3 regions of the Cellulosimicrobium sp. RS genome follow, and region 3 is predicted to be linked to each of the others. Evidence: predicted binding sites of a transcription regulator. Region 3 holds the regulator's gene; each other region holds the start of a gene.
The links. Region 3 encodes HrcA, which represses chaperone genes, less so after heat shock. Its sites were predicted from a motif close to TTNGCACTCGNNNNNNNCGAGTGCNAA; they were not measured.
Positions count from the first base shown of each region.

Region 1: ACI769_RS01810 (Hsp20/alpha crystallin family protein) is a predicted target of HrcA. The motif match lies at 7,421-7,447, and genes of this name have one in related genera.
Region 2: groES (co-chaperone GroES) is a predicted target of HrcA. The motif match lies at 5,812-5,838, and genes of this name have one in related genera.

Region 1 covers NZ_JBJXVU010000001.1:398,067-407,705, reverse strand. The annotation lists gene ACI769_RS01835 (hypothetical protein) at 1-880, shown strand, start outside; gene ACI769_RS01830 (serine/threonine-protein kinase) at 877-3,228, shown strand; gene ACI769_RS01825 (PP2C family serine/threonine-protein phosphatase) at 3,225-4,511, shown strand; gene ACI769_RS01820 (VWA domain-containing protein) at 4,582-5,865, shown strand; gene ACI769_RS01815 (FHA domain-containing protein) at 5,862-6,833, shown strand; gene ACI769_RS01810 (Hsp20/alpha crystallin family protein) at 6,841-7,326, opposite strand; gene ACI769_RS01805 (biotin transporter BioY) at 7,731-8,378, shown strand; gene ACI769_RS01800 (class I adenylate-forming enzyme family protein) at 8,399-9,639, shown strand, end outside.
Region 2 covers NZ_JBJXVU010000001.1:8,394-18,032, forward strand. The annotation lists gene rimI (ribosomal protein S18-alanine N-acetyltransferase) at 1-488, shown strand, start outside; gene ACI769_RS00050 (sulfurtransferase) at 485-1,378, shown strand; gene ACI769_RS00055 (malonic semialdehyde reductase) at 1,482-2,129, opposite strand; gene tsaD (tRNA (adenosine(37)-N6)-threonylcarbamoyltransferase complex transferase subunit TsaD) at 2,231-3,298, shown strand; gene ACI769_RS00065 (glutamate--cysteine ligase) at 3,312-4,469, opposite strand; gene ACI769_RS00070 (THUMP-like domain-containing protein) at 4,466-5,743, opposite strand; gene groES (co-chaperone GroES) at 5,982-6,278, shown strand; gene ACI769_RS00080 (WhiB family transcriptional regulator) at 6,468-6,758, opposite strand; gene ACI769_RS00085 (MerR family transcriptional regulator) at 7,064-8,149, shown strand; gene guaB (IMP dehydrogenase) at 8,288-9,639, shown strand, end outside.
Region 3 covers NZ_JBJXVU010000004.1:223,316-232,954, forward strand. The annotation lists gene hemW (radical SAM family heme chaperone HemW) at 1-1,091, shown strand, start outside; gene ACI769_RS08450 (hypothetical protein) at 1,285-2,391, shown strand; gene ACI769_RS08455 (DUF3097 domain-containing protein) at 2,488-3,351, opposite strand; gene ACI769_RS08460 (MFS transporter) at 3,507-4,970, shown strand; gene hrcA (heat-inducible transcriptional repressor HrcA) at 5,050-6,066, shown strand; gene dnaJ (molecular chaperone DnaJ) at 6,173-7,297, shown strand; gene ACI769_RS08475 (16S rRNA (uracil(1498)-N(3))-methyltransferase) at 7,311-8,123, shown strand; gene ACI769_RS08480 (HIT domain-containing protein) at 8,120-8,482, shown strand; gene ACI769_RS08485 (PhoH family protein) at 8,604-9,639, shown strand, end outside.

The sequences.
Region 1 (9,639 bases), on a different contig from region 3:
GATCCGGCCCGTGTGGGACTCGGGCCGGGCCGACGCCGTCGCGCGCGAGAAGATCTCCCAGCTCCTGTGGGGCCGGCTCGACTCGGGCTCGGGCGCCGCGCTCGTCTCGCTCGTCGAGGCGGTCAAGCTGTGCGACGCGCTCGTCGTGCAGCTGCGCACGCGTCTGTCCTTCGACCCGCACACGGCCGACCAGGTGGCGCGGCTGCGCGGCGTGCGCGCCGAGCTCGTGCGCTGCGAGGACCTCGCCGGCGCGGACGCCGACGCGCGCGGGCGCGTCGAGACCCTCCGCGGGCGCCTCGACCATCTCGTCGCGCAGGCCGCGCGCGGCGCCGACGTGTCGGGCCCGCTGGCGGAGCTCGAGACCGAGGTCGCGCGCGCCGAGCGCGACCTCATCGTCGCGTCCGCGCAGCGTCGCGAGCTGCGCCGCGACCGCGCCCGCACCGAGGAGCAGCGCGCCGCGCTCGAGGCGCGCGAGCCCGCGCTGCGCGATCTCGTCGCGCGCTGCCGCCGCGAGATCGCGCACCCGCCGCGGCTCGCCGTCCCCGACGTCTCGCGCCTCGGCCCCGTGCCCGACTCGCGGTTCGAGCTCGACGCCTACGCGGCCCGGCTCGCGACCGTGGCCCGCGCCGTCGAGACCATCGAGGACGCCTACACCCGTCCCCTGCGTGCCCGCGCCGAGCTGCGGTACAGCCTGGAGCGGCTCGCCGCGCGGGCCGACGCGAACGGCCGCTCGGCGTCCCCCACGGTGCGCTCGGGCCTCGCCGAGGCGCGCGAGGCCGTCGAGACGACGCCGTGCGACGTGACGCTCGCGCGGTTCCTCGTCGAGCAGTACCAGTTCCTCACCCGCGACCTGCCCACCCCGGAAGGAGCGTCGTCGTGACGACCACCGCGACCGTCCCGTGCTCGGAGCCCGGCTGCCCGGGCACCATCGAGGACGGCTACTGCAACGTCTGCGGCGCGCCCGCGGGCGGCTCCGGCACCACGCCGACGCCCGCCGCGAGCGGCACCACCGGCGTGCCCGCGCCCGGGAGCGCGGCCGCCGCCTCGCCGTCCGCCATGCTCGGCACCGGGTTCGTGCAGGGCCGCCCGGGCACCGCCGGGGCGGGTGACCCCGACGCCGAGCGCTCCACGCGCACCGGCCGCACGAGCTCGAGCCGCCTCGCGTCGACCGCCCTCGGCTCCGCGCGCACCGCCGCGACCGGCTCCAAGGCGACCCGCCGCGTCGGGACGTCCTCGACGCGGCTGCGTGGCCGCGGCCTCGGCGCGGGCCTCACGACGGTCCCGTCGGTGCCCGTCCGGGACCCGCTGCAGTCCGTCATGGCCGTGCCCGAGGTCGCCGAGCGCAAGCGCTTCTGCCCCGCGTGCGGCGAGAAGGTGGGCCGCGGGCGCGACGGGCAGCCCGGCCGCACCTCCGGGTTCTGCCCCCACTGCGGCAACCGGTTCGACTTCACGCCGCAGCTGAAGCCGGGCGACCTCGTGGGCGGCCAGTACGAGGTCGTGGGCTGCCTCGCGCACGGAGGCCTCGGCTGGATCTACCTCGCGCGCGACCAGAACGTGTCCGGCCGGTGGGTCGTGCTCAAGGGCCTGCTCAACTCCGGCGACCCCGACGCCTACGCGGCGGCGATCTCGGAGCGCCAGTTCCTCGCGGAGGTCGAGCACCCGCTCATCGTCGAGATCTACAACTTCGCGATGCACGACGGCGCCGGCTACACCGTCATGGAGTACGTCGGCGGCGAGTCGCTCAAGGAGATCCTCCAGCAGCGCCGGGAGGACAACAACGGCGTCATCGACCCGATGCCCGTGGACCAGGCCCTCGCCTACGTGCTCGCGATCCTGCCCGCGTTCGCGTACCTGCACGACCACAACCTGCTGTTCTGCGACTTCAAGCCGGAGAACGTCATCCAGCAGGGCGACGGCGTGAAGCTCATCGACCTCGGCGGCGTGCGCCGCACCGACGACCTCACCTCCGCCATCTTCGGCACGGTCGGCTACCAGGCGCCCGAGGTCGCGGAGGTCGGGCCGTCGGTCGCGTCCGACATCTACACGATCGGCCGCACCCTCGCGACGCTCGTCCTCGACTTCCGTGGGAACACGACGACGTACGTCGCGTCGCTCCCGCCCGTCGCGGACACCCCGGTGTTCCAGCAGTACGACTCGTTCTACCGCCTGCTCGCCAAGGCGTGCGCGCTCGACCCGGCCGACCGGTTCGCGACCGCGGACGAGATGCGCACCCAGCTGCTCGGCGTCCTGCGGGAGGTCGTGGCGGCAGACGCCGGCCCGGGCAACCCGGCGCTGCACTCCGCGGCCTCGGTCCTGTTCGAGGCGCCGGTCGCGGACGTCGCGTCCCGCCCGCTCGCCTGGGACGAGCTGCCGACGCTGCGGCGCGACGACCACGACCCCATGGCGAGCTGGCTCGCCGGGGTCAACGTCGTGGACCCGGACGCGCGCCTCGCCGCGCTCGCCGACGCACCCGAGGACACGGTCGAGGTGCGCCTCGCCCGGGCGCGCGCGGCGATCGAGGCGGAGCGGTTCGACGTGCTGCGCGACACGATCGCGACCATCCTCGCGGACGACCCGTGGGAGTGGCGCGCCGCGTGGATCGGCGGCCTCGGCGAGCTCGCGCAGGGTGACCCGGTCGCGGCGCGCGCGTCGTTCAACGCCGTCTACGGGCAGGTACCGGGCGAGCTCGCGCCCAAGCTCGCGCTCGCCGCGGCCTGCGAGCTCAGCGGCGAGCCCGACATCGCGGAGTCGCTCTACGTGATCTGCGCGCGCACCGACGCGAACTACACCGCGCCGGCCGCGTTCGGGCTCATGCGCGTGCGCGAGGCGCGCGGCGACCTCGACGGCGCGCTGCACGCGCTCGACCTCGTCGGCCCGACGCGCGGGTCGTACGTCGAGTCCCGCACCCTCCGCGCGCACCTGCTCGCCGCCTCGGGCCGCGGGCTGCCCGCGCTCGCCGACGCCATGGCGAGCGTCTCGACCGTCGCGATCGCGCCGCGCGAGCGGGCCGAGCTCGCGGTGGGCGTCCTGCGCTCCGCGCTCGACACCGTGACGGCCTCCGGCCCGGAGCCGACCACGCGCATCGCGGGCGTGCCCGCCGACGAGCCCGCGCTGCGCGACGCGCTCGAGGGCGCGTACCGCGAGCTCGCGTCGCTCACCGACTCGCGGGACGAGCGCATCACGCTCGTGGACCGCGCGAACGAGGTGCGCCGGTGGACGATCCGATGAGCGACTCCCCCGCGCCCGCACCCGCGCCCGGCGGCACGGTCGCGGAGCCGAGCGGCGTGCTCGCGTGCCCGGCGTGCGGGGAGCCGTCGCCCGAGGGCGCCCGGTTCTGCGAGGCGTGCGGCACCCCGCTCGCCCCGCTCCCGACGGCGACGGACCCGGCCCCCGGGTCCGGACCTGCCGCGGACCTCGCGACCGACGCCGCGAGGGACCCCGCAGGAGCCGGGACCGGCGACGGCGGGCCCGGTCCCGACGACGGGACCGACACCGGGACCGCCGTGCCGTCCGGCGAGGCCTCCGCCGAGACCGACGGCACCGAGAGCGGCGCGCGCCCCTGCGTGCGCTGCGGCGGCCGGGTCGCCGAGGACGGGTACTGCACCGAGTGCGGCGAGCCCGCGGCGTCGGAACGCGACCACTGGGCCGAGCGGCCCGCGAGCTGGGTCGCGGGCGTGTGCGACCGGGGCGTGCGGCACTCGCGCAACGAGGACGCGATGGCCCTCGCGGCGAGCCCGTCCGCGACCGCCGAGCGGTCGTTCGCGGCGCTCGTCGTGTGCGACGGCGTGTCCTCCGCGCCCGACTCCGACGTCGCGAGCCTCGCCGCGGCGCGCGCCGCGCGCGACGTGCTCGCGGCGCGCGGCCCCGACGGGCCCGACCCCGTGACCGGCGAGGCCTCGGCGCGCATGGGCGCGTGGTCCGCGCTCCTCGGCGACGCGTCGCGCGCCGCGCAGGACGCGATCCTCGCGACCGTGGGCACGATGGCCGACCGCGAGAACCCGCCGTCGTGCACGTTCGTCGCGGCCGTCGTCGACGGGCCGCTCGTCGTGGCGGGCTGGGTGGGCGACTCGCGCGCCTACTGGATCCCGGACGACGGCGACCCGCACCAGCTCAGCGTGGACGACTCGTGGGCGCAGGAGATGATCGCGCAGGGCGTGCCGCGCGCCCAGGCGGAGACGTCGCCGCAGGCGCACGCGATCACGCGCTGGCTCGGCCCCGACGCCCCCGACCCGGTGGCCCGCACGGCCGCGACCCTGCCCGACCGCGACGGCTGGCTGCTCGTGTGCTCGGACGGCCTGTGGAACTACTGCTCCCCCGCGGCCGACCTGGCGGCCCTCGTGCGCAGCACGCAGGACCGCGTCGGCGACGACCCGCAGGTGCTCGCGGGCGCGCTCGTCGACTGGGCGAACGCCCGGGGCGGCCGGGACAACATCACGGCGACGCTCGCCCGGTTCTCCCGGGCGTCGTCCGCGACCCCGCCGCAGCCCCCGGCGGACCCCGCCACCGCCTGACGCGCACCGCGCGTCGGGCCCCGACGACCCGATAGCCTGCACGAACACCCGCACCACCGAAGGAGCCCCCATGGCCGAGTTCGCCGCCGAGGTCTACCAGAACGAGTTCCTGTCCGAGGGCGCGACGGACGTCCACGCGATCGTCACCGTGACGTGCCGCGGCGCCGGGAGCGCGGGGAGCGCCGGCGGCGCGGGCGGGGTGGCCGAGATCATCATGGTCGACACGTCGGGGTCGATGTCGGGGCGCAACATCGAGGCCGCGAAGCACGCGGCCCAGGTCGCGGTCGACCAGATCCTCGACGGCACGTGGTTCGCGATCGTCGGCGGCAGCCACGTCGCGAACCGTGCGTTCCCCTACCCGAACGCCCGCATGGCCATGGTGCAGATGGAGCCGGGCGCGCGCGCCGAGGCGAAGCGCGCGATCTCGATGCTCACGCCCGGCGGCGGCACGGCGATGAGCACGTGGCTGCGTCTCGCGGACCAGCTCTTCGCGACGGTGCCGCAGGCGACGCAGCGGCACGCGATCCTGCTCACCGACGGCAAGAACGAGTCCGAGCCCCGCGCCAACCTCTCAGCCGCGGTGCGGGACGTCACGGGCCACTTCCAGTGCGACGCGCGCGGCGTCGGCTCGCGCTGGCAGGTCGACGAGCTGCGCGAGATCTCGACCGCGCTGCTCGGCACGGTGGACCTCATCGCGGACCCGAACGAGATCGCCGCCGACTTCGAGAAGCTCATGCAGACGTCGATGGCGCGCGGCGTCGCCGCGGCCGACCTGCGCGTGTGGGCCCCGCAGGGCTCGCAGGTGCTGTTCGTGCGCCAGGTCGCCCCGACCGTCGAGGACCTCACGCACCGCCGGGCCGAGGTCAACCCGCTCACGGGCGCCTACCCCACCGGGTCGTGGGGCGACGAGTCGCGCGACTACCACGTCGCGGTGCGCGTGGCCTCGAAGCCCGTCGGCTCCGAGCAGCTCGCGGCGCGCGTCCAGCTCGCCGTGAACGGCGAGGTCGTGTCCTCGGGCCTGGTCAAGGCGAAGTGGTCCGACGACGAGTCGCTCACCACGCGCATCAACCCCGAGGTCGCGCACTACACCGGCCAGACCGAGCTCGCCGCGGCGATCCAGGAGGGCCTCGCGGCCAAGGCGTCGGGCGACGAGGCGACGGCGACCGTCAAGCTCGGCCGCGCCGTCCAGCTCGCGCAGCAGACCGGGAACGAGGAGGCGACGTCGCGGCTGCGCAAGGTCGTCGAGATCGACGACGAGGAGCACGGCACCGTGCGGCTCAAGCGCAACACCTCGACGCTCGACGAGATGGCGCTCGACACCGCCTCGACGAAGACGACGCGGGTGCGTCGGTGAGCGCCGTCGTCTGCCCCAACGGGCACCCCTCGGAGTCGACCGACTACTGCGACGTGTGCGGCGAGCCCATCGCCGCGGCGTCGGCACCCGCGACGCCCGCGACGGGCGCGTCGTCCCCTGCTCCGGGCGCGGCCTCCGCACCGGCGCAGGCGCTCGAGTGCCCGAACTGCGGCTCGCCGGCTCCGGCCGGTGCGCTGTTCTGCGAGAACTGCGGCTACGACTTCACCACCGGCGCCCTGCCCGACCCGGTGGAGCCTGCGTCGGCGCTCTCGCTCGACCCGCCGTCGCGCCCCACGCCGGCCACCCCGGCCGCACCCGCCGCTGCCCCGGCCGCACCGCAGGCGGGCCTGGCGTCGGGCGCGACGCCGCCCCCGCTCCCGGCTCCGGCCGCGTCCCCGGCGTCCGCGGCCACCCCGCCGCCGGGCGCCTCCGCACCGCTCGAGGCTCCGGCGTCGACCCCGGCCACCGGGACCGCCGCGGGCGAGCAGCCCGGCGGTGAGCCCGCCGCCCGGTCCTCCGCCGCGCCGTCGGGCGCGCACCTCCCGACGCCGCCCGTGCCCGGGCCGGACCAGTGGGTCGTCGAGATCTGGATCGACCCCGACTGGTACGCGGCCCAGCAGCCCGAGGACCCCATGCCGTCGGCGGGCCTGCCGGGGCTCGTCGTGCTGCGCGAGCGCAGCGTGCTCGTGGGGCGCCCCTCGGTCTCGCGCGGCATCCACCCGCAGGTCGACTGCGGCGCGGACACCGGCGTCTCGCGACGGCACTGCCAGCTCAGCACGGACGGCCAGCGCTGGTGGGTCGAGGACCTGCAGTCCTCGAACGGCACCTACGTGAGCCCCGCGGGCGAACCGCTCCCGACGGACCCGATCCCCGCCGGCCAGCGACGCGAGCTGGCCGACGGGGACCGCGTGTACCTCGGGGCGTGGACGCGCCTCGTCGTCCGCAAGGCGCTCCCGGGCGAGGCGTGAGCCCGGCTCAGCCCTCCGACGTCTGAGGCTCGGCCTCGGCCGTGATCTGGGTCGCCGCGCCGCCCGCGCGGTGCGCAACCTCGATCCGGCGGGGCCGGGCCTCCTCGGCCACCGGGATCGTCAGCGTCAGCACGCCGTCCTCGTACGACGCCGTGATCTTGTCGAGCGCCAGGCCGCGCCCCACCGTGAGCTGGCGCGCGTACGTGCCGGACGGCCGCTCGCGGGCGAGCCACTGGACGTCCGGGTCGGTCCGCGGGCTGCGCTCGGCGCGGATGGTCAGCGTGCGGTCCTCGACGGACACGTCGATCGTGCCCGGGTCGACGCCCGGGAGGTCCATCGTCAGCACGTAGTGGTCCCCGGCGCGGAACAGGTCGAGCGGCATGCCGCCCGAGGCCGCCGAGGCCGCGGTCGCGCGGGCGCCGGACGCGAGCTGGCCGACCAGACGGTCCATCGCGTCGAAGGTGCTCGTGAAGGGGTCGATCATCGCAGCCACACCTCTCACCTCCTCGTCGCTCGGTCCCGGACGGTCCGGGACCGGTCGGTGCTCCCGCGAGGCAGGCACCCCGCGGGCGGCTACAGCTCCTGTTTTAGCACTCTCCCCCCGCGAGTGCCAAGAGGTGCGACGCGTCGTGTCGCCCGGCCGGACAGGCCGGGTTGTGCGGCTCCCACACCGACCCCGCGCCCGCGCCCCGGCGCGGTTGGAGGATCCCTCCAACGCCTTGTGCGATCCGTGCACGGCGGGTCGCGGAGGTGGTCGCGAGCGCCGTCGCCCGACGACCGCCGTCCCGGCCAGAGTGGACACGCCCGACCACCGACAGCAGGGAGCCCGCGATGACCGACGCCCGCACGGAGACGCCCGCCGCCACCCCGTCCGCCACGGCGCCCACCGCCCCGGAGATGCTGCGCGCCGCACCGCGGGACGTGCCCGACCGTCGCCGCGGCCGGTTCGCGCTCGACGCCGGCGACGCCGCGCGGGTCGCGACGTTCGCCGCGCTCCTGGCCGCGCTCGGCCTGCCCGGCTCGATCGCGCTGTTCGGCAACGCGGTGCCCGTGACGCTCCAGACGCTGGGCGTCATGCTCGCGGGGGCGATCCTCGGCGCGTGGCGCGGCTCGCTCGCCGTCGCGACGTTCCTCGCGCTCGCCGCGGCCGGGCTCCCCGTCCTCGCGGGCGGGCGCGGCGGGCTCGGAGCGTTCGTCGGGCCGTCCGCGGGCTACCTCGTCGGGTTCCTCGCCGGCGCGGCCGTCGTCGGCCTGCTCGTCGACCGGCTCCGGCGCGTCACGTTCGCGCCCGTGCTCGTCGCGTGCGTCGTCGGCGGGATCGCGGTCGTCTACGCCGTCGGCATCCCGGTGCAGGCGCTCGTCACGGGCGTGCCGCTGCCCACGACCGCGCAGCTCTCGCTCGCGTTCCTGCCCGGCGACCTGCTCAAGGCGCTCGCCGCCGCCGCGATCACGGTGGGCGTCGTGCGGGCCTACCCCGCGGCCCGTCCGGTCGGGCGCACCGGCCGCGGCGACCGTGCCGCGACCGACGGCCGCCCCGTCTCCTGAACACCTGCGAGAGTGTCCGCGTGCCCGTCGCCCACCAGGTCCTGACGCACGCCGCCGACCCGGCGGTGCGCGACCGTCCCGCCCTGCGCACGCCCGAGCGGTCGCGCACCTACGCCGCCCTCGCCGCGGACGTGCGCGCGGGTGCGACGCACCTGCGCGCGTCGGGCACGCGACCGGGCGACCTCGTCGCCGTGTCGCTGCCGGACCCGCTCGACCTGCTCACGGCGGTGCTGGCCGTCGACCACCTGGGCGCGACACCGCTCGTGTGCGACGCCGCGTGGCCGCGCGCCCACCGCGCCGAGGTGCTGCGCACGCTCGCGCCGCGCACGTTCGTCGAGGTGCCGCTGCCGCGCGGGACCGGCACCGCCGACGGCGCGGCGCCCGCGCCGTCGCACGTCCCCGACCCCGACGACCTCGCGTGGGCGGGGTTCTCGTCCGGGAGCACCGGCCGCCCGCGCGCGGTCGTGCGCACGCGCGCGTCGTGGGCGGGGTCGTTCGACGCGGTCACCCGTCTCCTCGGGCTGCGACCCACCGACGCCGTCCTCGTCCCCGGCCCGCTCGCGTCGTCGCTGTACTGCTTCGCCGCCGTGCACACGCTCGCCGTCGGGGCGTGCGCCGTCCTCACCCGCACCCCGGCCGCGACGACGGCGGCGCTCGCGACGAGCGACGTCGTGCACCTCGTGCCGCAGGTCCTCGACGACGTGCTCGACGCCGTCACCGCGGGCGCGCCCTCGCGGCTGCGGCACGCGGTCGTCGGCGGGGCGTCGCTCGCGCGGGGGGCGCGGGAGCGGGCGCGGGGCCTCGGCGTCGACGTGCTCGCGTACTACGGCGCCGTCGAGCTCTCGTTCGTCGCCTACGACCCCGACGGGTCCGGGATGCGCGCGTTCCCCGGCGTGGACCTGGCGGTCCGTCCCCTGCCGTCGGCGAGCGTCGGCGAGGTGTGGGTGCGCTCGCCGTGGGTGTCGCGCGGCTACCTCGCGCGCGCCACGGGGCCGCTGCGGCGCGACGGCGCGTGGCACACCGTCGGGGACCTCGCCGACCCGGGGCCGGAGCCGCTCGTGCTGCGCGGCCGGGGCGACGGCGCGATCCTCTCGGGCGGGTCGACGGTCGTGCCCGAGGACGTGGAGGTCGTGCTGCGGGCCGTGCCCGGGGTGCGCGACGTCGTCGTGCTCGGCACGGCGCACCGCCGCCTCGGGGCGGTCGTGACGGCCGTCGTGGAGTGCGACGACCGGTCGGGGCTGCGCGCGCACCTCGAGCGGGT
Region 2 (9,639 bases), on a different contig from region 3:
TCGACCGGGTCGTCGAGCTCGAGCGTGAGCTGTTCGGGCGCGGCGCGTGGACCTACGGGATGCTCGCCGACGAGCTCGCCGGGTTCGGGCGGTGGTACGTCGCCGCCGAGCCCGTGCGGCTCTACGCCGCGGGGCCCCAGCCGCTCGTCGGGTACGCGGGCCTGTGGTTCGACGGCGACGTCACCCAGGTCATGACCATCGGCGTCGACCCGGCGTTCCAGCACCAGGGCGTGGGCTCGGTGCTCCTGGAGGCGCTGGTCGAGCGGTCGCGCGAGCTCGGGGCGAGCGCCGTGCTGCTCGAGGTGCGCGTCGACAACGACGCGGCGCTCGGGCTCTACGCGAAGCACGGGTTCGAGCAGCTGGGGATCCGCAAGCGGTACTACCAGCCCGAGGACGTGGACGCGTACACGATGCGGCTCGAGCTGGGCGCCCCGCCGCCGCGCGACGAGCCGGACTACGGGACGGCGTCCGCCGACGTGGTCGCGTGACGGGCGACCTCGCGCGGCGCGACCGCGTGCTCGTCGACGCGCGCGGCCTCGCCGCGGCGCTCGCGGGCGACCGCCCGCCCGTCGTGCTCGACGTGCGGTGGGCGCTGGGCGTCACCGACGGGCGCGAGCAGCACCGCGCCGCGCACGTGCCGGGCGCGGTGTACGTGGACCTGGAGACCGAGCTCGCGGCGCCGCCGTCGCCCGCCGCGGGCCGCCACCCGCTGCCGGAGGCGGGCGACCTGCAGGCGGCGGCCCGGCGCTGGGGCGTCCGCGCCGACCGGGGCGTCGTCGTGTACGACGCCGTGGGCGGCACGTCGGCCGCGCGCGCGTGGTGGCTGCTGCGCTGGGCGGGCCACGACGACGTCCGCCTCCTCGACGGCGGCCTGCCCGCGTGGCGCGCGGCGGGGTACCCGACCGAGGAGGGCGACGTGCGGCCCGAGCCGGGCGACGTCGTCGTCTCCCCGGGCGGGATGCCGGTGCTCGACGCGGACGGCGCGGCCGGGCTCGCGGCGTCGGGCGTGCTGCTCGACGCGCGCGCGGGCGAGCGGTACCGCGGGGAGGTCGAGCCCGTCGACCCGCGGGCCGGCCACGTCCCGGGCGCGGTGAGCGCCCCGACGACGGGCAACCTCGCCGCCGACGGGACGTTCCTCGACCCGGAGGCGCTCCGCGCGCGCTTCGTCGCGCTCGGGGTGGCCACGCAGCCTGGGAGCACGACCGAGGGCGCCGCCGGGGACAGCGCGGCGTCCCGTTCCGTCGGGGTGTACTGCGGCTCGGGCGTCACCGCCGCGCACGAGGTCGCCGCGCTCGCGACGCTCGGCGTCGACGCGGCGCTCTACGCGGGGTCGTGGTCGCAGTGGTCGAACGACCCCGGCCGCCCCGTCGCGACCTGACGCACGCCGCGCCTCCCGGACGGAGGAGCGCGCGCAGCCCCCGGACGCGACGAGGCGGCACCCCGGTGGGGTGCCGCCTCGGCGCGGACGGTGCGGGACGGGCTCAGAGGACCTCGGCGACCTGGTGGAAGTCGAGGCGCGCCTGGCGCGGGAAGTGCGCGCCCTCGTCGGCCGGGTAGCCCACGTTGATCGCGACCAGCGTGCGCCAGCCGGACTCGCCGAAGAACTCGGCGTCGATCCCGGCGGCGTCGAAGCCCGTCATGGGGCCCACGGACAGGCCGGCGGCGCGCAGCCCGACGATGAGGTAGCCGATCTGGATGAGGGCGTTGGTGCGGGCCATACCCTCACGCAGGTCCGCCTGCGGGTCGAGCTGCTCGGCGATGCCCTCGCGGAACGGCGCGAGCGTGCCGAGGTGCTGGTGGAACGACGGGTCGGCGGCGGCGACGATCGTCACCGGCGCGGCGAGCGTCTTGTCGCGGTTGAAGTCCGCCATGTGCGCGCCGAGGCGCTGCTTCGCCTCGGGCGTGCGGACGACGAGCAGCCGCAGCGGGAGGGTGTTCATCGCGGTGGGCGCCCAGCGGACGAGGTCCCAGGCGGCCTGGATCTGCGCGTCGGTGACGGGCTCGTCCGAGAACGCGTGCGTGGTGTGCGCCGCGCGGAACAGGCGGTCCGCGGCCTGCGCGTCGATCGCGAGCTGGTCGGCCTGCTCGCTCGGCGCGGCAGAGGACTCGATGAGGGTGTCGGTGCTCATGACTGGGACAAACAGTTGAACCCTTGATCATCTTCCGAACAGACGGTGTGACGTGCGCGACACGGACGGTCCGGCCCCCGCGCGCGACTACCCTGGACGCCATGGTCCCCACTGCTCCCGCGAGCTCCGGCGAGCCCCTGGTGCTCGGCATCGAGACGTCCTGCGACGAGACGGGCGTGGCGCTCGTCCGCGGTCGCGAGCTGCTCGTCGACACGGTCGCGAGCTCCATGGACGAGCACGCGCGCTACGGCGGGATCATCCCCGAGGTCGCGTCGCGCGCCCACCTCGAGGCGATGATCCCCACGCTCGAGCGCACGCTCGGCACGGCCGACGTCGACCTCTCCGAGGTCGACGCGATCGCTGTGACCGCCGGGCCGGGCCTCGTCGGCCCGCTGACCATCGGCGCCTCCGCCGCGAAGACCCTCGCGCTCGCGCTCGGCAAGCCGCTCTACGGCGTGAACCACGTCATCGGCCACGCGGCCGTCGACGAGCTCGTGCACGGCGCGTTCCCCGAGCGCGTCATGGCGCTCGTCGTGTCCGGCGGGCACAGCTCGCTCCTGCTCGTGGACGACGTCGCGACGTCCGTCACCGAGCTCGGCTCGACGCTCGACGACGCCGCGGGCGAGGCGTTCGACAAGGTCGGGCGCCTGCTCGGCCTGCCGTACCCCGGCGGCCCGCACATCGACCGCCTCGCGCGCGAGGGCGACCCCACGGCGATCCGGTTCCCGCGGGGCCTCACCGCACGCAAGGACCAGGAGAAGCACGCGTACGACTTCTCCTTTTCCGGCCTCAAGACGGCCGTCGCGCGCTGGGTCGAGGCCCGCCAGGACGCGGGGGAGGAGATCCCCGTGCACGACGTCGCCGCCTCCTTCGCGGAGTCCGTCGCCGACGTGCTCACCGCGAAGACCATCGCCGCGTGCGAGCGGCACGGCGTCTCGACGCTCGTCGTCGGCGGCGGGTTCAGCGCGAACTCCCAGCTGCGCGACATGGCCGCGGAGCGCTGCGCGGAGGCGGGCATCGAGCTGCGCATCCCGCCGATCCGCTACTGCACCGACAACGGGGCGATGATCGCCGCGCTCGGCTCGGCCGTCGTGCGGGCGGGCGTCGCGCCGTCGAGCCTGGACATCGGCGTCGACTCGTCGATGCCGCTCACCGTCACGCACGTGTGACGGCCCGGCCGGGTCACAGGGGCCGGCCGGCCCGCATCTCGGCGACGAGCGAGCGCACGACGGCGTCCAGCTCGCCCCCGTGGCGCCGCGCCACCGCGCGCTGCCGCTGGTAGGACGCGCCGCGCCGCACGATGGTGCGCACGCCGTCGAGCTCGTCGAGGCACCCGAGGCGCGCCGCGACGGGCTCGAGCTCGACGAGCAGCCGCCCGACGGCGTCGGTCACGAGCTCCTCGTTGCCCTCGCGGTCGAGGATGATGATCGCGTCCATGCCGTAGCGCGCCGAGCGCCACTTGTTCTCCTGCGCGTACCACGGCGGGATGCTCGGCAGCTCGCGCCCCTCGTCGAGCATCGTCGAGAAGTGCTCGACGAGGCAGTGCGTGAGCGCGGCCAGCGCCAGGAGCTCGGAGACGTTCGTGACGCCGTCGCAGATGCGCGTCTCGAGCGTGCCGAACTGCGGCGCGGGCCGCAGGTCCCACCGCACCTCGTCGAACGCGTCGATGACGCCGGTGTGCAGCATGTCGGCGACGTACCCCTCGAGCTCCTCCCACGTCCCGAACTGGAACGGCAGGCCCGCGGTCGGCAGCTGCTGGAACATCAGCGCGCGGTTCGACGCGTAGCCGGTGTCCTTGCCGCCCCAGAACGGCGAGCTCGCCGAGAGCGACTGGAGGTGGGCGAACGTCGTGAGCATCGCGCGCTGGATCGGCAGCACCTTGGCGCGGTCCTCGATGCCGACGTGCACGTGCACGCCGTAGATGAGCATCTGCCGCCCCCACCACTGGGTGCGGTCGATGAGCGTGGTGTAGCGCTGCTTGTCGGTGACCTTCTGCTGCGCCCAGCGCGCGAACGGGTGCGTGCCCGCGCTCATGAGCTCGACGCGCAGCGGGTCCGTCACGGCGCGCAGCTCCTCGACCGAGCGCTGCAGGTCGCGGCCGGCCTCGCCCACCGTGCGGCACACGCCGCTCACGACCTCGACCGTGTTGAGCAGGAGCTCCTGCTTGATCGACGGGTGTGGGCCGCCGTCGGCCGGGCGCACGGCGTCGAGCACGGTCTGCGCGACCTGCCGCAGGTCGCCGGAGTCGGCGTCGACGAGCGCGAGCTCCCACTCGAGCCCGACGGTCGAGCGCTCCGAGCGCGCGAAGGGGATCGCCGTGCGGCGCGGCAGGGCGCTCACCGGGGCCCGTCCTGCCCGGCGCCGGCCGGGGGAGCGGAGAGCGGCTCGACGACGAGCACCTGCTGGGAGCCGCCGACGCGCGTGAGGACGATCGTCGCCGTCGCGTCGCCCGTGAGGGCGAGCTGCCGGCGGAGCTGCTCCGGCGTGACGGCCGTGCCCCGCTTCTTGATCGTCAGACGACCCACGCCGCGCTCGCGCAGGTAGGAGCGCAGCCGCTTGAGGCCGAACGGCATGGTGTCGAGCACGCGGTAGCCGCGCGCGAGCCCGTCCGCGAGCCCCGTCGCGTCGAGCGGCGCGGGGGAGTCGGTGGTCACGTACGCGATGGTCCGGTCGAGCAGGCGGCCGCCCAGCCCGCGCGCCGCGTGGGCGACGAGCCCCGCCCGGATCACGGCGCCGTCGGGCTCGTAGAGGTACTGCCCGACGGCGCCCACCTCGGGCACCACGTCCGCGTCGCCCGGGCGGTGGGCGATCCGTCGGGTCGTGGTGCGCGCGGTCCCGTCGGGCCCGGTCCACGACGACAGGACGAGCGCCGACCGGCCCGGTCCCTCGGGCGCGAGCGGGCCGAACCAGAGCCCGGCCTCCACGACGTCCCCGTCGACCGACACCCACTCGGTCTCGGCGTCCTCGGGCAGGCCGGCGTGCGGGATGCCCGGGCCGACCTTGATCCCGACCGCGGGCACACGCTCGCGCAGCGCCCACACCGCGTCGAGCGGTGGGGCGTAGGCCTTCGGGTCGAACACGCGCGTGCCGGCGCGGGTGCGGCGCGCCGGGTCGGCGTACACGCCCTCGATCCGCTCGCCCTCCAGGTCGAGCGCGAGCCCGTCGCCGTGGCGCACCTCGGCCTCGGGGAAGTGGCGCAGGTTGACGGTCGCGATCGCCGCGGTGAGCTCGTCGACGTCGGTCGCGAGCACCTCGAGCTCCGCGGCGGCGAACGCGAGCGCGTCGACGCCGATCCCGCTCGTGAGGTCCGCGACGCGCCGGATCCCCGCCTCCTGGTACCGCCGGGCGTGCAGGCCCGCGACGACGAGCCGGCTCGCCTGCTCCAGCCCCGCCTGCGTGAAGAGCATGCCGTCGGCGAACGCGCCGAGCTTGCCGTGCGCCGCGGCGCGCAGGCGGGACTGGGTGAGGGCCGCGGCGGCCAGGTCCGGGTCGACGCCCTTCGCGCGCAGCCCTGCCGCGAGCACGAGCGCCTGCTGCTCGTCGTACGGCGGGAGCGCGCCGAGCAGGGCCCAGCCCTCGGGGCTGAGCAGCTTGGTGAGCGTGGCGGCGTCCATGGCGTCGATCCTTCCACGGGGGCCGGGGACCACGCGCAGCCGGGGCCCGGTCGTCCGCAGGACGGACGTTGGCACTCGCCTTGACCGAGTGCTAACCGGGACCTAGATTTGAGACGTGCCGCCACCGCTCGCGGAGGCGGCACCACGTGCGACCAGGCTGTCCGGCACCCGCGACGACGGCCAGCCGGTGCGCTCGACCCATCCGTTGCAGTTCTCACCGCGAAAGGGGAGGTCCGACGTGTCGGTCCCCATCAAGCCGCTCGAGGACCGGATCGTCGTGAAGGCCCTCGAGGCCGAGACCACGACCGCATCCGGCCTGGTCATCCCGGACACCGCCAAGGAGAAGCCCCAGGAGGGCGAGGTCCTGGCCGTCGGTCCGGGCCGTGTCGACGACAACGGCAACCGCGTCCCGCTCGACGTGACCGTCGGCGACAAGGTCATCTACAGCAAGTACGGCGGCACCGAGGTCAAGTACGGCGGCGAGGACTACCTCGTCCTGTCCGCGCGCGACATTCTCGCCGTGGTGGTCGGCTGACGCCGACCCGGTTCAGCAGCAGGGCCCCGCGACCGTCGGTCGCGGGGCCCTGCTGCGTTCCGTGGCCGGTCGCCCCACCGGTGGTCCCACGGGTCGTGCGCACGTGCGCCCGGTACGACGTCGGACCGGGGCCGTGCAGGTCTGCTGGTGGCGCGGAGGCACCGAGGTGGTGCCCGGGGAGAGGGTGCGTCAGCCGGTGCGGCGGGCGCCGCCCGCGAGGATGGCGGCGCGCTCGTCCTCGCTCAGGCCGCCCCACACCCCGTACGGCTCGCGCACGCGGAGCGACTGCTCGCGGCACTGCATCATCACGGGGCACGAGTGGCAGATCGCCTTCGCGGCCTCCGCTCGCCGTCGTCGCGTCGAGCCGCGTTCACCCTCGGGGTGGAAGAACAACGTGTCGTCCGCGTCGCGGCACGAACCCTGGTACTGCCATTCCCACAGCTCCATGACGGGCCCGGGGAGCCTCGAGATCTCTGCCATGCCGAACAACCTACAAGCGTTGCAAGACTTGTTCAAGTCCCCTGTGAGGAAAAAGTGAACGGGCAGGTTGAACCGCTCGTGGAGCGGTGCGAGGGGGGTCAACCGCGTCGGCCGCTCCCGGCGCGCTGACGCGATCGGCTGCGCCTGGCGCGTTTGCGCGTGCAGCGAACAAATACGGCGCGGGTGTGGCGCGAAGGGTGCACGACTGTGACCTCTACGAGGTGGCGAGACGGGTGCCCGCTCGGCAGAATCGATCCATGACCTCAGTCCGGTCCGCCCCCGACCCCGAGGGAGCCCGACCGAGCATGACCTCGTCTCCCGGCCTCGCCGTCGCCGCCGTCGCGCGCCGGCTCGGCGTCGCGCCCGCGACCCTGCGCACCTGGGACCGTCGCTACGGCCTCGGCCCCTCGCAGCACCGGGCCGGCTCCCACCGGCGCTACACGGACGACGACGTCGCTCGCCTCGTCGTGATGCGCCGCCTCACGCTCGACGGCGTCGCGCCCGCCGACGCGGCCCGCGCCGCGCTCGCCGCCGACGAGGAGGAGCTCGCCGCGAACCGCGGCGCGATCTCCTTCGACGACCGCGGCGCCGACGGCGCGGGCGACCTCGACGCCGACGAGCCCGAGGCCGACGACGAGGCGCCCGAGCCGCCGCCGTCGCGCCCGTTCCTGCGCGCCGTCCCCGGGGGCGAGCCCGCACGCACCGCGGGGCCCCGTCCGGTCGGCGTCCGCGAGGGGCCGCGGCCCACGCGCGTCTCCGACGTCGTCGACGCCGCGATCGCCTACGACCAGCGTGCGTGCGACCGGCTGCTGCGCATCCCGACGGGCGGCGACCCGGCCGCGTGGTGGTCCGACCTCGTCGAGCCCGCGCTCGAGCGCCTGGCCGAGCGCACCGTGCTCGCCGGCCCCGGCGAGGTGCCCGAGGTCGTGCTCGCGAACGCGACGCTCGTCGCGCTGCGCGAGTACACGCAGGCGAGCGAGGACGCGATCGTGGCCGCCGGAGGGCCGCCCCGGAACCACCCGAGCCGCATGCGGCGGATCGTGCTCGTGTTCGCGGCGCCCGACGAGCCGCTCCCGCTGGCCGCGCACGCGCTCGCCGCGTCGCTCGCCTCGCACGGCGCGATGGCGCGCATCGTCACCGGGCCCGCGAACGTGCACCGCACGCTCGAGATCGTGACGATGGTGCGGCCGTCCGCCGTGGCGATGGTGACCACGCAGGCGCGTCCCGACCTGGGCATCGTGCACGCCGCGCACGACGCGAACCCGAGCCTGCCGTTCTTCGTGGGTCTCCCGAGCGACCAGGCCGCGGAGGAGCTCCCGCTCGCCGCGACCGTCCACCGGGTGCGCAGCTTCACGGGCCTCCTGCACGAGCTCCTCGCCGTCGTGCGCTGAGCCGTCCGCGGGACCGCCCGGCCGGGCGGGGCGCGCGCCCACGCGTCCACGTACCTCCCGCCCGTCCGTGCCTCCCGGGCCCGGGCGGGCAGGGACCGAGCGGGAATACGGCGAGGGCCCCCGGCGTAGAATCGTGGTGTGACCGCCTCGCCCGTCCCCGCCGCCGTCCCCGACCGTGACCCCTTCGGATTCCTGGGTCTCACCTACGACGACGTCCTGCTGCAGCCCGGCTACTCGGACCTGGCGCCGTCGGACATCGACACCACGACGCGCCTGACGCGCGAGATCTCGATCCGCGTGCCGCTCGTCTCGGCGGCCATGGACACCGTCACCGAGTCGCGCATGGCCATCGCGATGGCGCGCCAGGGCGGCATCGGCGTGCTGCACCGCAACCTCTCGATCGAGGACCAGGCGCTCCAGGTGGACCTGGTGAAGCGCACGCAGACGGGCATCATCGACAACCCGGTGACCATCGGCCCGGACGCGACGCTCGAGGAGCTCGACAAGACCGCGGGCGAGTACCGGATCTCCGGCTTCCCGGTCCTCGACGCCGAGCGCCGCCTCATCGGCATGGTGACCAACCGCGACCTGCGCTTCACGCCCGTCGCCGAGTGGGCGACGACGAAGGTCGACGAGGTCATGACGCCCCAGCCGCTCATCACGGGCCCGGCGGGCATCTCCCGCGAGGAGGCGACCGCGCTCCTGCGCAAGCACAAGCTCGAGCGCCTGCCGCTCGTCGACGCGGACGGCCGCCTCACCGGGCTCATCACGGTCAAGGACTTCGTCAAGTCCGAGCAGTTCCCCAACGCGTCGAAGGACGGCCAGGGCCGCCTGCTCGTCGGCGCCGCGATCGGCTACTTCGGCGACGCGTGGCAGCGCGCCACGACGCTCATCGACGCGGGCGTCGACGTGCTGGTCGCGGACACGGCGCACGGCAACGTCCGGATGCTCATCGAGATGGTCGCGCGCCTCAAGTCCGACCCGGCGACGCGCGACGTCCAGGTGATCGGCGGCAACGTCGCGACGCGCGAGGGCGCGCAGGCGTTCGTCGACGCGGGCGCGGACGCGGTCAAGGTCGGCGTCGGACCGGGCTCGATCTGCACCACGCGCATCGTCACGGGCGTCGGCGTCCCGCAGGTGACCGCCGTCTACGAGGCGTCGCTCGCCGCGCGCCCGGCCGGGGTCCCAGTCATCGCCGACGGCGGCATGCGCCACTCGGGCGAGATCGGGAAGGCGATAGTCGCGGGCGCGGAGACGGTGATGCTCGGCTCGATGCTCGCGGGCACCGAGGAGTCCCCGGGCGAGACGATCCTCGTCAAGGGCAAGCAGTACAAGGCGTACCGAGGGATGGGTTCCATGGGCGCCATGTCCTCGCGCGGCAAGAAGTCGTACTCGAAGGACCGCTACTTCCAGGCCGAGGTCACGAGCGACGACATGATCGTCCCCGAGGGCGTCGAGGGCCAGGTGCCCTACAAGGGGTCGCTCGGCAC
Region 3 (9,639 bases):
CGTCGTACGCGAGCACGGCGCTGCGCGAGATCGACCTCGCCGCGCGCGTGCTGCACGACGCCGGGCTGCCCGAGCGGCCCGTCTCGACCGTCTTCGTCGGCGGCGGCACGCCCACGCTCCTGCCGGCCGGGGACCTCGTCCGCCTGCTCGGCGGCGTGCGCGACGCGTGGGGGCTCGCCCCGGACGCCGAGGTGACGACGGAGGCGAACCCGGACTCCGTGACGCCCGCGTCGCTCGCCGAGCTCGCGGCCGCCGGGTTCACGCGCGTGTCGTTCGGCATGCAGTCCGCCGTGCCGCACGTGCTCGCGACGCTCGAGCGCACGCACGACCCGCGCCGCATCCCGGACGTCGTGCGCTGGGCGCGCGACGCCGGCCTCCAGGTCTCGCTCGACCTCATCTACGGCACGCCGGGGGAGAGCCTCGGCGACTGGCGGGCGAGCCTCGAGGCCGCGCTCGCGACCGGCGTCGACCACGTGTCCGCGTACGCGCTCGTCGTGGAGGCGGGGACGAAGATGGCCGCCCAGGTGCGGCGCGGGGAGGTCGCGCTGCCGAGCGAGGACGACCAGGCCACGAAGTACGAGCTCGCCGACGAGCTGCTCACGGCGGCGGGCCTCACCTGGTACGAGGTGAGCAACTGGGCCCGTACCGACGCGGACCGCTGCCGCCACAACCTCGCGTACTGGCGCGGCGACGACTGGTGGGGGATCGGGCCCGGCGCGCACTCCTACGTCGCGGCGGCCGGTACCGAGCCCGCGGGGGCGTCGCCCGAGGACGCCCGCGTCGGCGTGCGGTGGTGGAACGTCAAGCACCCCCGTCGGTACGCGGCGCTGCTCGAGGCGGGCACGAGCCCCGCGGCGGGGCGCGAGCTCCTCACGCGCACGGAGGGCCGGCTCGAGCAGGCGATGCTCGGCGTGCGGCTGCGCGAGGGACTCGACCTCGCGGTCCTCTCCCCGGCGGGACGCCACGCCGTCGCCGGGCTCGTCGCGAACGGGCTGCTCGACGGCCGCGCAGCGGTCGCCGGTCGTGCGGTGCTCACCCTGCGGGGGCGGCTGCTCGCGGACACGGTCGTCCGGACGATCACGGACGAGTGACGTCGGCCCGGGTCCACCGCGACCCGGGCGCGCCCCGCGGTGACGAGGCCCCTTGGCGGCACCACCCTGCTCGCCGCCGTGCGACGGCCGCGGTGCTCGCCGCGCGGTCCGCGCCGGGAACCGCCAAGGTGGACCCAGCACGTCGACGGAGCGTGCAGCCCGCAGCACGTGACGACGAGGAACGAGGTGCACGATGACGGACCCCACGAACCCGGGCGGCGAGCCGCCCCGCGACGACGAGCACACCCCCGCCGACGGCGCGGGCGGTCCGCGACCGGACGCCACGCCACCGTCCGGTCCCGGACCCGACCGGCCCGACGCCGCCCCGTCCGGGGGCGACGTCCCGCCCGCCTCGCCGTACGGCCCGGGCGGGGGAGCGCCGCACGACCCGGCCGCACCGCCGTCGGGCACGCCCGCGTACGGGGCGCCGGGTGCCTACGGCGCCCCGGCCGGTGCGCCGGACGGCGCGGCCGGGGGACCGGCGACGCCCCCGTCGGGCGCGTACCCGCCCCCGTCCGGTGCGTACCCGCCGCCCGCCGGCGGATACCCGCCTCCCGCCGGGGGGTACCCGCCGCCGCCCGGGTCGTACCCGGGCGCCGCCGGAGGGTACGGGGGCCAGCCCGGCTACGCGGGCCCGGCGTTCGGCGTCGGCGACGCGATCTCCTACGGGTGGCGCCGCGTCACGTCGAACCTGGGGCCGTGGATCCTCGTCGCGCTGATCTTCCTCGCCGTCAACATCGCGTGGAGCTGGATCACGGGCGGGTTCGACCAGCTCCAGGACCAGTTCGACTACTCCGACACGAACTTCGCGGCCCTCGGCGGCCTCACCTTCACGAGGGCGCTGCTCGCGATCGTCGGCACCGCCATCGGCTACCTCATCACCGCGTTCTTCACGCGCGGCGCGCTCGACGAGGTGGACGGGCGTCGACCCGACGTCGCCGCGTTCTTCCGCATCGGCAACGTGCTCAACGTGCTGCTCGCGGCGCTCATCGTCGGCATCCTGTCCGGCATCGGGTTCTTCCTGTGCGTCCTGCCCGGGCTCGCGATGCTGCTGTTCTCGGCGTTCGTGTACCACGTCGCGCTCGACCAGGGCGTCGACGCGATCACGGCGATCCGCACGAGCTTCTCGCTCGTCGCGAAGAACTTCGGGCAGGTGTTCCTGCTCCTGCTCGCCCTCGTCGGGATCAACATCCTCGGCGCGATCCCGTGCGGTCTCGGGCTCTTCGTGACGCTCCCGCTGAGCTACGTCGCCGTCGGCTACGCCTACCGCCGTCTCACGGGCGGCGTGCCCGCCGCCTGACATCCGGCTGCAACCCTCGCCGCGCCCCGGTGCCGCCTGTCGGTACCGGGGCGCGGTGCGTCTCGAGCGCGGTGGGTCCCGGGCGCCCGCGACCGGTCAGGGCGCGGTGACGAAGTCGATGAGCTCCTCGACCCGCCCGAGCAGCGACGGCTCCAGGTCGGCGTAGGTGCGCACCGTGCCGAGGATGCGCTGCCACGCGCGGCCGACGTCCTCCGCGGTCTGCGCCGGCCAGCCGAGCTCGCGCAGGATCCCGCGCTTCCACTCCGTGCCGCGCTCGATCACGGGCCACCGCTCGAGGCCGATCCGGGCCGGCTTCACCGCCTGCCAGACGTCGACGTACGGGTGCCCGAGCACGAGCACCGTGCCCGCGGGCGACCGCCGCAGCGCCTCGTCGGCGATCCGCCGCTCCTTGCTGCCGGGCACGAGGTGGTCCACGAGCACGCCCACGCGACGCTGCGGCGTCGGGCCGAAGTCCGCGAGCGCCGCCGCGAGGTCGTCGACGCCGTGCAGCGGCTCGACGACGACCCCCTCCACGCGCAGGTCGTCGCCCCACACCTTCTCGACGAGCTCGGCGTCGTGCTTGCCCTCGACCCAGATGCGGCTCCCGCGCGCGACGCGCGCCCGCTGCCCGACGACGGCCCGCGAGCCCGAGGCCGTGCGCGTCGGCGCGGCGGGGGCGCGGGAGGTGACGGGCGGGGTGAGCTCGACGGGTGCGCCGTCGACCCAGAAGCCCGGCCCGAGCGGGAACGTGCGGGTCCGGCCCGCGCGGTCCTCGAGCACGACGACGTGCATCCCGCCCGACTTCTCGACCCGGACCACGGCCCCGACCCACCCGGTCTGCACCTCCTCGACGACGAGGCCGCGCTCCGCGGGCTGCGGGCGCGACACGGGCCGCGCGCGGTGGTGGGTGGGGGCGGGCGTGCCGCCGAGGACGTCGGAGCCGTAGCGGTCGAAGGACACGGCGTCACCCTAGGCCAGCGTCTGCCGCTCACCACCGAGATCGCCCCGTGCGTCGCGGGATCGGCCTCCCGCGGGGAGGTCCCGGGCGCCCGGCCCGGCCGCGCACGGCGGCTCCCGGCGCGCGCGCCCCCGGCGCGGGGTGGTACCACGGACCGATGAGCCAGCAGCGCGCGGAGCCGGACCCGAACCGCTGGCGCGTGCTGCCGGTCTGCCTCGCGGTGGGCTTCATCACGACGCTCGACGTGTCGATCGTCAACGTGGCCCTGCCGTCGATCGAGTCGTCGCTCGACGCGGGCCCGACCCAGCTCCAGCTCGTCGTCGCCGGCTACACGCTCGCGTTCGGGCTCGCGCTGGTGCCCGCCGGGCGCCTGGGCGACGCGGGCGCACGACGACCGCTCTTCATCGCGGGCCTCCTGGGCTTCGCGCTCATGAGCCTCGCGTCCGGGCTCGCGCCGACCGACACGTGGCTCGGCGTCGCGCGCCTGCTCCAGGGCGTGAGCGCGGGCGTCCTCAACCCGCAGGTCGTCGGTCTCATCCAGCAGCAGTTCCGCGGGTACGAGCGCGGGCGCGCGTTCGGCATGTTCGGCGCGACCATCGGCGTCTCGACGGCGCTCGGGCCCCTGCTGGGCGGGCTCATCATCGCCGCGGCGGGCCCGGAGACGGGGTGGCGGTGGGTGTTCCTCGTGAACATCCCCGTCGTCGCCGTGCTCCTGCCCTTCGCGTGGCGCCTCGTGCCCGGGCCGCCGCGCACCGGGTCGGGCGCGGCGCGCGGGCCGCGCCGGCTGGACCTCGTCGGGCTGGGCCTGCTCGGCGCCGCGACCCTCGGCGTGATGATGCCGTTCGTCACGACGACGGGCCGCGGCGACGACGCGTCGCGCTGGTGGTGGCTCGTGCCGGCCGCGGCCGCCGTGGTGGCCGCCGTCGGGTGGGAGCGGCGCTACCAGCGGCGCACGGGCGAGGCCGTGCTCGACCCGCAGGTCGTGGGGCTCGGGTCCTTCCGCAACGGCGCGCTGCTCGGCCTCGCGTACTTCGCCGGGTTCACGGGCATCTTCCTCGTCGTCACGCTCTACCTCCAGGACGAGCTGGGGTACACGCCGCTCCAGGCGGGGCTCGTCGGCACGCCGTTCGCGGTCGCGTCGGGCGTGTCGGCGTGGTTCTCGGGCCGCTGGGTCGCGCGCTGGGGCCGCGAGCTCGTCGTCGGCGGCGTCGTGCTCGTGCTCGTGGGGGTGGTCGCGGCGGAGGTCGTCGTGCGCACGCTCGGGGACGACCCGGGCGCCGTCGGCCCGGCGCTCGCGGTCGCGCTGCTCGTCGCGGGCGCGGGCAGCGGGACGGTCATCGCGCCGAACCAGACGCTCACGCTGTCCGAGGTGCCGGTGAGCCGGGCCGGGGTGGCGGGCAGCATGCTGCAGCTCGGCCAGCGCATCGGGTCGGCCGTCGGGATCTCCGTGGTCCTGTCCGTCTACTACGGCGGGCTCGCGAGCGGCGACTCGGCGGCGGACGCGACCGGGCGCGCGCTCCTGGTGACGATCGGCCTCGTCGCGGTCGCGCTCGTCGTCGGCCTCCTCGACCTGCGTTCGCGACGAGCGGAGGACCGCCGGACGGGCCGCGCGGACGCGTAGGATTGGCACTCGGAGGTCGAGAGTGCCGACTCCCGCACGCCCGCCCGGGCGGCGACGGTGCGGCACGCGGGAGGTGGACGTGAGCGAGGAGCGCCGGCTCGAGGTGCTGCGGGCCATCGTCGAGGACTACGTCCTCACGCGCGAGCCCGTGGGTTCGCGCGTGCTCACCGAGCGCCACAGCCTCGGCGTCTCGCCCGCCACGATCCGCAACGACATGGCGGCTCTCGAGGACGCGGGGTACATCGCCCAGCCGCACACGTCCGCGGGCCGGATCCCGACGGACAAGGGATACCGGCTCTTCGTGGACCGCCTCTCGGGCGTCAAGCCGCTGTCCGCGCCGGAGAAGCGCGCCATCGAGACCTTCCTGTCCGAGGGCGTGGACCTCGACGACGTCATCGCGCGCGCCGGGCGCCTGCTCGCCCAGCTCACCGGCCAGGTCGCCGTCGTGCAGTACCCGTCGCTGAGCCGGTCGGGCCTGCGCCACCTCGAGCTCGTGCCCGTCGGCGAGTCGCGGCTCCTCGTCGTCATCATCACGGACACGGGTCGCGTCGAGCAGCGCACGCTCGAGGTCGCGAGCCTGCCGGACGAGGGCACGCTCGTCGAGGTGCGCGCGCGGCTCAACGCCGCGGCCGCGGGCAAGCGCCTCACGGACCTCGCGCCCGGCCTCGCCGCCGTGACCGAGAGCTTCCACCCCGACGACGCCCCGCTCGTCCGCGCGGTGGGCGACCTCGTCGCCCAGACGCTCGCGGAGGAGAGCGAGGAGCGCCTCGTCCTCGCGGGCACGGCGAACCTCGCGCGCGCGGGCATGCGGTTCGAGCACGCGCTGCGCCCCGTCCTCGAGGCGCTCGAGGAGCAGGTCGTCCTGCTCGGGCTGCTCACCGAGATGGCCGCCGAGTCGGGCGTGAGCGTCCGGATCGGTCGCGAGACCCAGCTCGAGGGCCTCGCGGAGACCTCCGTCGTGACGACCGGTTACGGTAACGACGGTGACACGGTCGCGCTCGTCGGCTCGATCGGGCCGACCCGCATGGACTACCCCGGCACCATCGCGGCGGTGCGCGCGGTCGCGCGCTACCTGTCACGGGTGCTCGGCACGTGAGCCCCGCGGTCTCCCCGCCCGCGGCGGGCCCGCTCGACGACCACCCCCGACCCCTCCCGACCGGCCCCGCGCCGGCCTCACGACCCGCACCAGCAGAGAGTGACGTGTGAGCGACTACTACGAGATCCTCGGCGTGGCCCGTGACGCCAGCCAGGACCAGATCAAGAAGGCGTACCGCAAGCTCGCGCGCGAGCTGCACCCGGACGTCGCGGGCGAGGAGGCGGGCGACCGCTTCAAGGACGTCGCGCGCGCCTACGAGGTGCTGTCCAACCCGGAGAAGCGCCAGCAGTACGACCTCGGCGTCGACCCCAGCGCCCCCGGCGGCGGGGGCGGCGGCCCCATGGGCGGCGGCTTCGGCTTCCAGGACATCTTCGAGACGTTCTTCGGCGGCGCCCAGGCGCAGCAGGGCCCGATCCCGCGCGCCCGCCGCGGCCAGGACGCGCTCGTGCGGCTCGACATCGACCTCTCCGAGGCGACGTTCGGCGCGCAGCGCGAGCTCCAGGTCGACACGGCGGTCGTGTGCGGCACGTGCGGCGGCACCTGCTGCCGTCCGGGCACCTCGCCCCGCACGTGCGAGGTGTGCCACGGCCGCGGCACGGTCCAGCGCGTCGCGCGCTCGTTCCTCGGCCAGGTCATGACGAGCGCGCCGTGCGCCGCGTGCCAGGGCTTCGGCACGGTCATCCCCGAGCCGTGCGCGGAGTGCTCGGGCGAGGGCCGCGTGCGCAGCCGCCGCAGCATCACGGTCAACGTCCCGGCGGGCGTCGACACGGGCACGCGCATCAAGCTCACCGCGCAGGGCGAGGTCGGCCCGGCCGGCGGCCCCGCGGGCGACCTGTACGTCGAGATCCGCGAGCGCAACCACGACACGTTCGTGCGCCGCGGCGACGACCTGCACTGCACCCTCCAGGTGCCCATGACGGCGGCCGCCCTCGGCACCGTGCTCGAGCTGGAGACGCTCGACGGGCTCCAGGAGATCGACCTGCGCCCCGGCACGCAGCCGAACCAGATCGTCACGCTGAAGAACCTCGGCGTCGGGCACCTGCACGGCAGCGGGCGCGGCGACCTCAACGTGCACATCGAGGTCCAGGTGCCGACGGCCCTCGACCCCGAGCAGGAGCAGCTCCTGCGCTCGCTCGCCGCGCTGCGCGGCGAGGAGCGGCCCGAGCCCCGGCTCGCCGCCGCGCACCCGGGCGTGTTCTCGCGCCTGCGCGACAAGCTCTCCGGCCGCTGAGCGGGGCGCGCGCATGAGTGCTCCGGTGTTCCTCGCCGAGACGGGGATCGACGGCGTCGCGCCCGGCGACCGGTACGTGCTCGACGGCGCGGAGGGCCGGCACGCGGGCGTCGTGCAGCGGCGCGGCGCGGGGGAGCGCGTCGACGTCGTCGACGGCGACGGGCTCCGGCTGCGCTGCGTCGTCGAGCACGCCGAGTCGGGCCGCGTGACGCTCCTCGTGCAGGAGGTGGACCGCGAGCCGGCGCCGGACGTCGTCGTGACGCTCGTCCAGGCGCTCGCCAAGGGCGACCGCGACGAGATGGCGATCGAGGCGGCGACGGAGATCGGCGTCGACGCGGTCGTGCCGTGGCAGGCGGAGCGGTCCGTCGTCGTGTGGCGCGGCGAGCGCGCGGCGAAGTCCCGCGCGCGGTGGCTCGCGACCGTCCGCACGGCGACCAAGCAGGCCCGGCGCGCGCGCCTGCCCCGCGTCGAGGTCGCGCTCGACTCGCGCGGCCTCGCGGCGCGGGTCGTCGACGTCGTCGCGGCGGGCGGTCGGGCGATCGTCCTGCACGAGGAGGCGACGACGCCGCTCGCCGACGTCGGGCTGCCCGCCGGTCCGGCCACGGACGGCGCGCCCGCGCCCGAGGTGCTCGTCGTCGTCGGCCCGGAGGGCGGGATCTCCGACCGCGAGCTCGCCGACCTCACGGCGGCCGGCGCGGTCGCGGCGCGGCTCGGGCCCCACGTGCTGCGCACGTCGACCGCCGGCCCGGTGGCCGTGGCGCTGCTCGCGGAGCGGCTCGGCCGCTGGGGCGTGGCCGGGACGCGTGGTCTAGCCTCGGGGGCATGACGAGCACCGACCTGCGCACCGACCCGGACTGCCTCTTCTGCCGCATCGTCGCGGGGGAGGTGCCGGCCGACGTCGTGGCGACCAGCGAGCGCTCGATCGCGTTCCGCGACATCGACCCGCAGGCGCCCGTGCACGTGCTCGTGGTCCCGCGTGACCACCACGGCGACATCGCCCAGCTCGCGGCGGCGGACCCGGAGCTGCTCGGCGACGTCGTCGCGCTGGCGGACGAGGTGGCGGGCGACCTGGCCGACGGCCAGTTCCGGCTCATCTTCAACTCGGGGCCGCGCGCCGGCCAGAGCGTGTTCCACGTGCACGGCCACGTCATCGCGGGCGCCGAGCTCGGCTGGTCGCCCGCCTGAGCCCTGCGCGAAAGCGCGTGTGACGCCCGGCCGCGCTCGGTACGATGGAAGCGATCTGCGGGGCGGTGGCCGTCCCGGACCCACTGCCCGACCGAAGGAGCGCAGCGGCGCAAGCCGGCTCATGACCTCTCTGTCCCGAGAACCCGACCCCTCGTCGCACCGGGTCGAGCACCGCATCGTCATCCCGAACCACGTGCCGATGGTGGCGCTCCTCGGTAGCCGCGACTCCGTGCTCCGGGCCGTCGAGGAGGGGTTCCCCGCCGTCGACGTGCACGTGCGGGGCAACGAGATCGCGGTCGCCGGCCCTCCGGGGGAGGTCGCGCTCGCCGCGCGCCTGCTCGACGAGCTCGTCGAGGTCGTCGAGGCCGGCACCCAGCTCACGGCCGACGTCGTGACGCGGTCCATCGCGATGCTCACCGCCGCGACGGCGTCGCGCCCGGCCGAGGTGCTGACGCTCAACATCCTGTCGAGCCGCGGCCGCACGATCCGGCCCAAGACCGTGGGCCAGAAGCGCTACGTCGAGGCGATCGACGCGAACACCATCACGTTCGGGATCGGTCCCGCCGGCACCGGCAAGACGTACCTCGCGATGGCGAAGGCCGTGCAGGCGCTGCAGTCGAAGCAGGTCAACCGCATCATCCTCACGCGCCCGGCCGTCGAGGCGGGGGAGCGGCTCGGGTTCCTGCCCGGCTCGCTGACGGAGAAGATCGACCCGTACCTGCGCCCGCTGTACGACGCGCTGCACGACATGATCGACCCGGACTCGATCCCCAAGCTCATCGAGGCCGGCACGATCGAGGTCGCGCCGCTCGCGTTCATGCGCGGGCGCAGCCTCAACGACTCGTTCATCATCCTCGACGAGGCGCAGAACACGACCACCGAGCAGATGAAGATGTTCCTCACGCGCCTCGGCTTCGGGTCGCGCATGGTCATCACGGGCGACGCGACGCAGGTCGACCTGCCGGGCGGCACCCAGTCCGGCCTGCGCGTCATCGAGGACGTCCTCACCGGCGTGGACGACGTCGAGTTCTGCCGGCTCACGTCGTCCGACGTGGTGCGGCACCGGCTGGTGAGCGACATCATCGACGCGTACGCGCGGTGGGACCTGGCGAGCGGCGGGGGCTCGGGGAGCTCCGGGTCGCGCCGCCGCGACGACG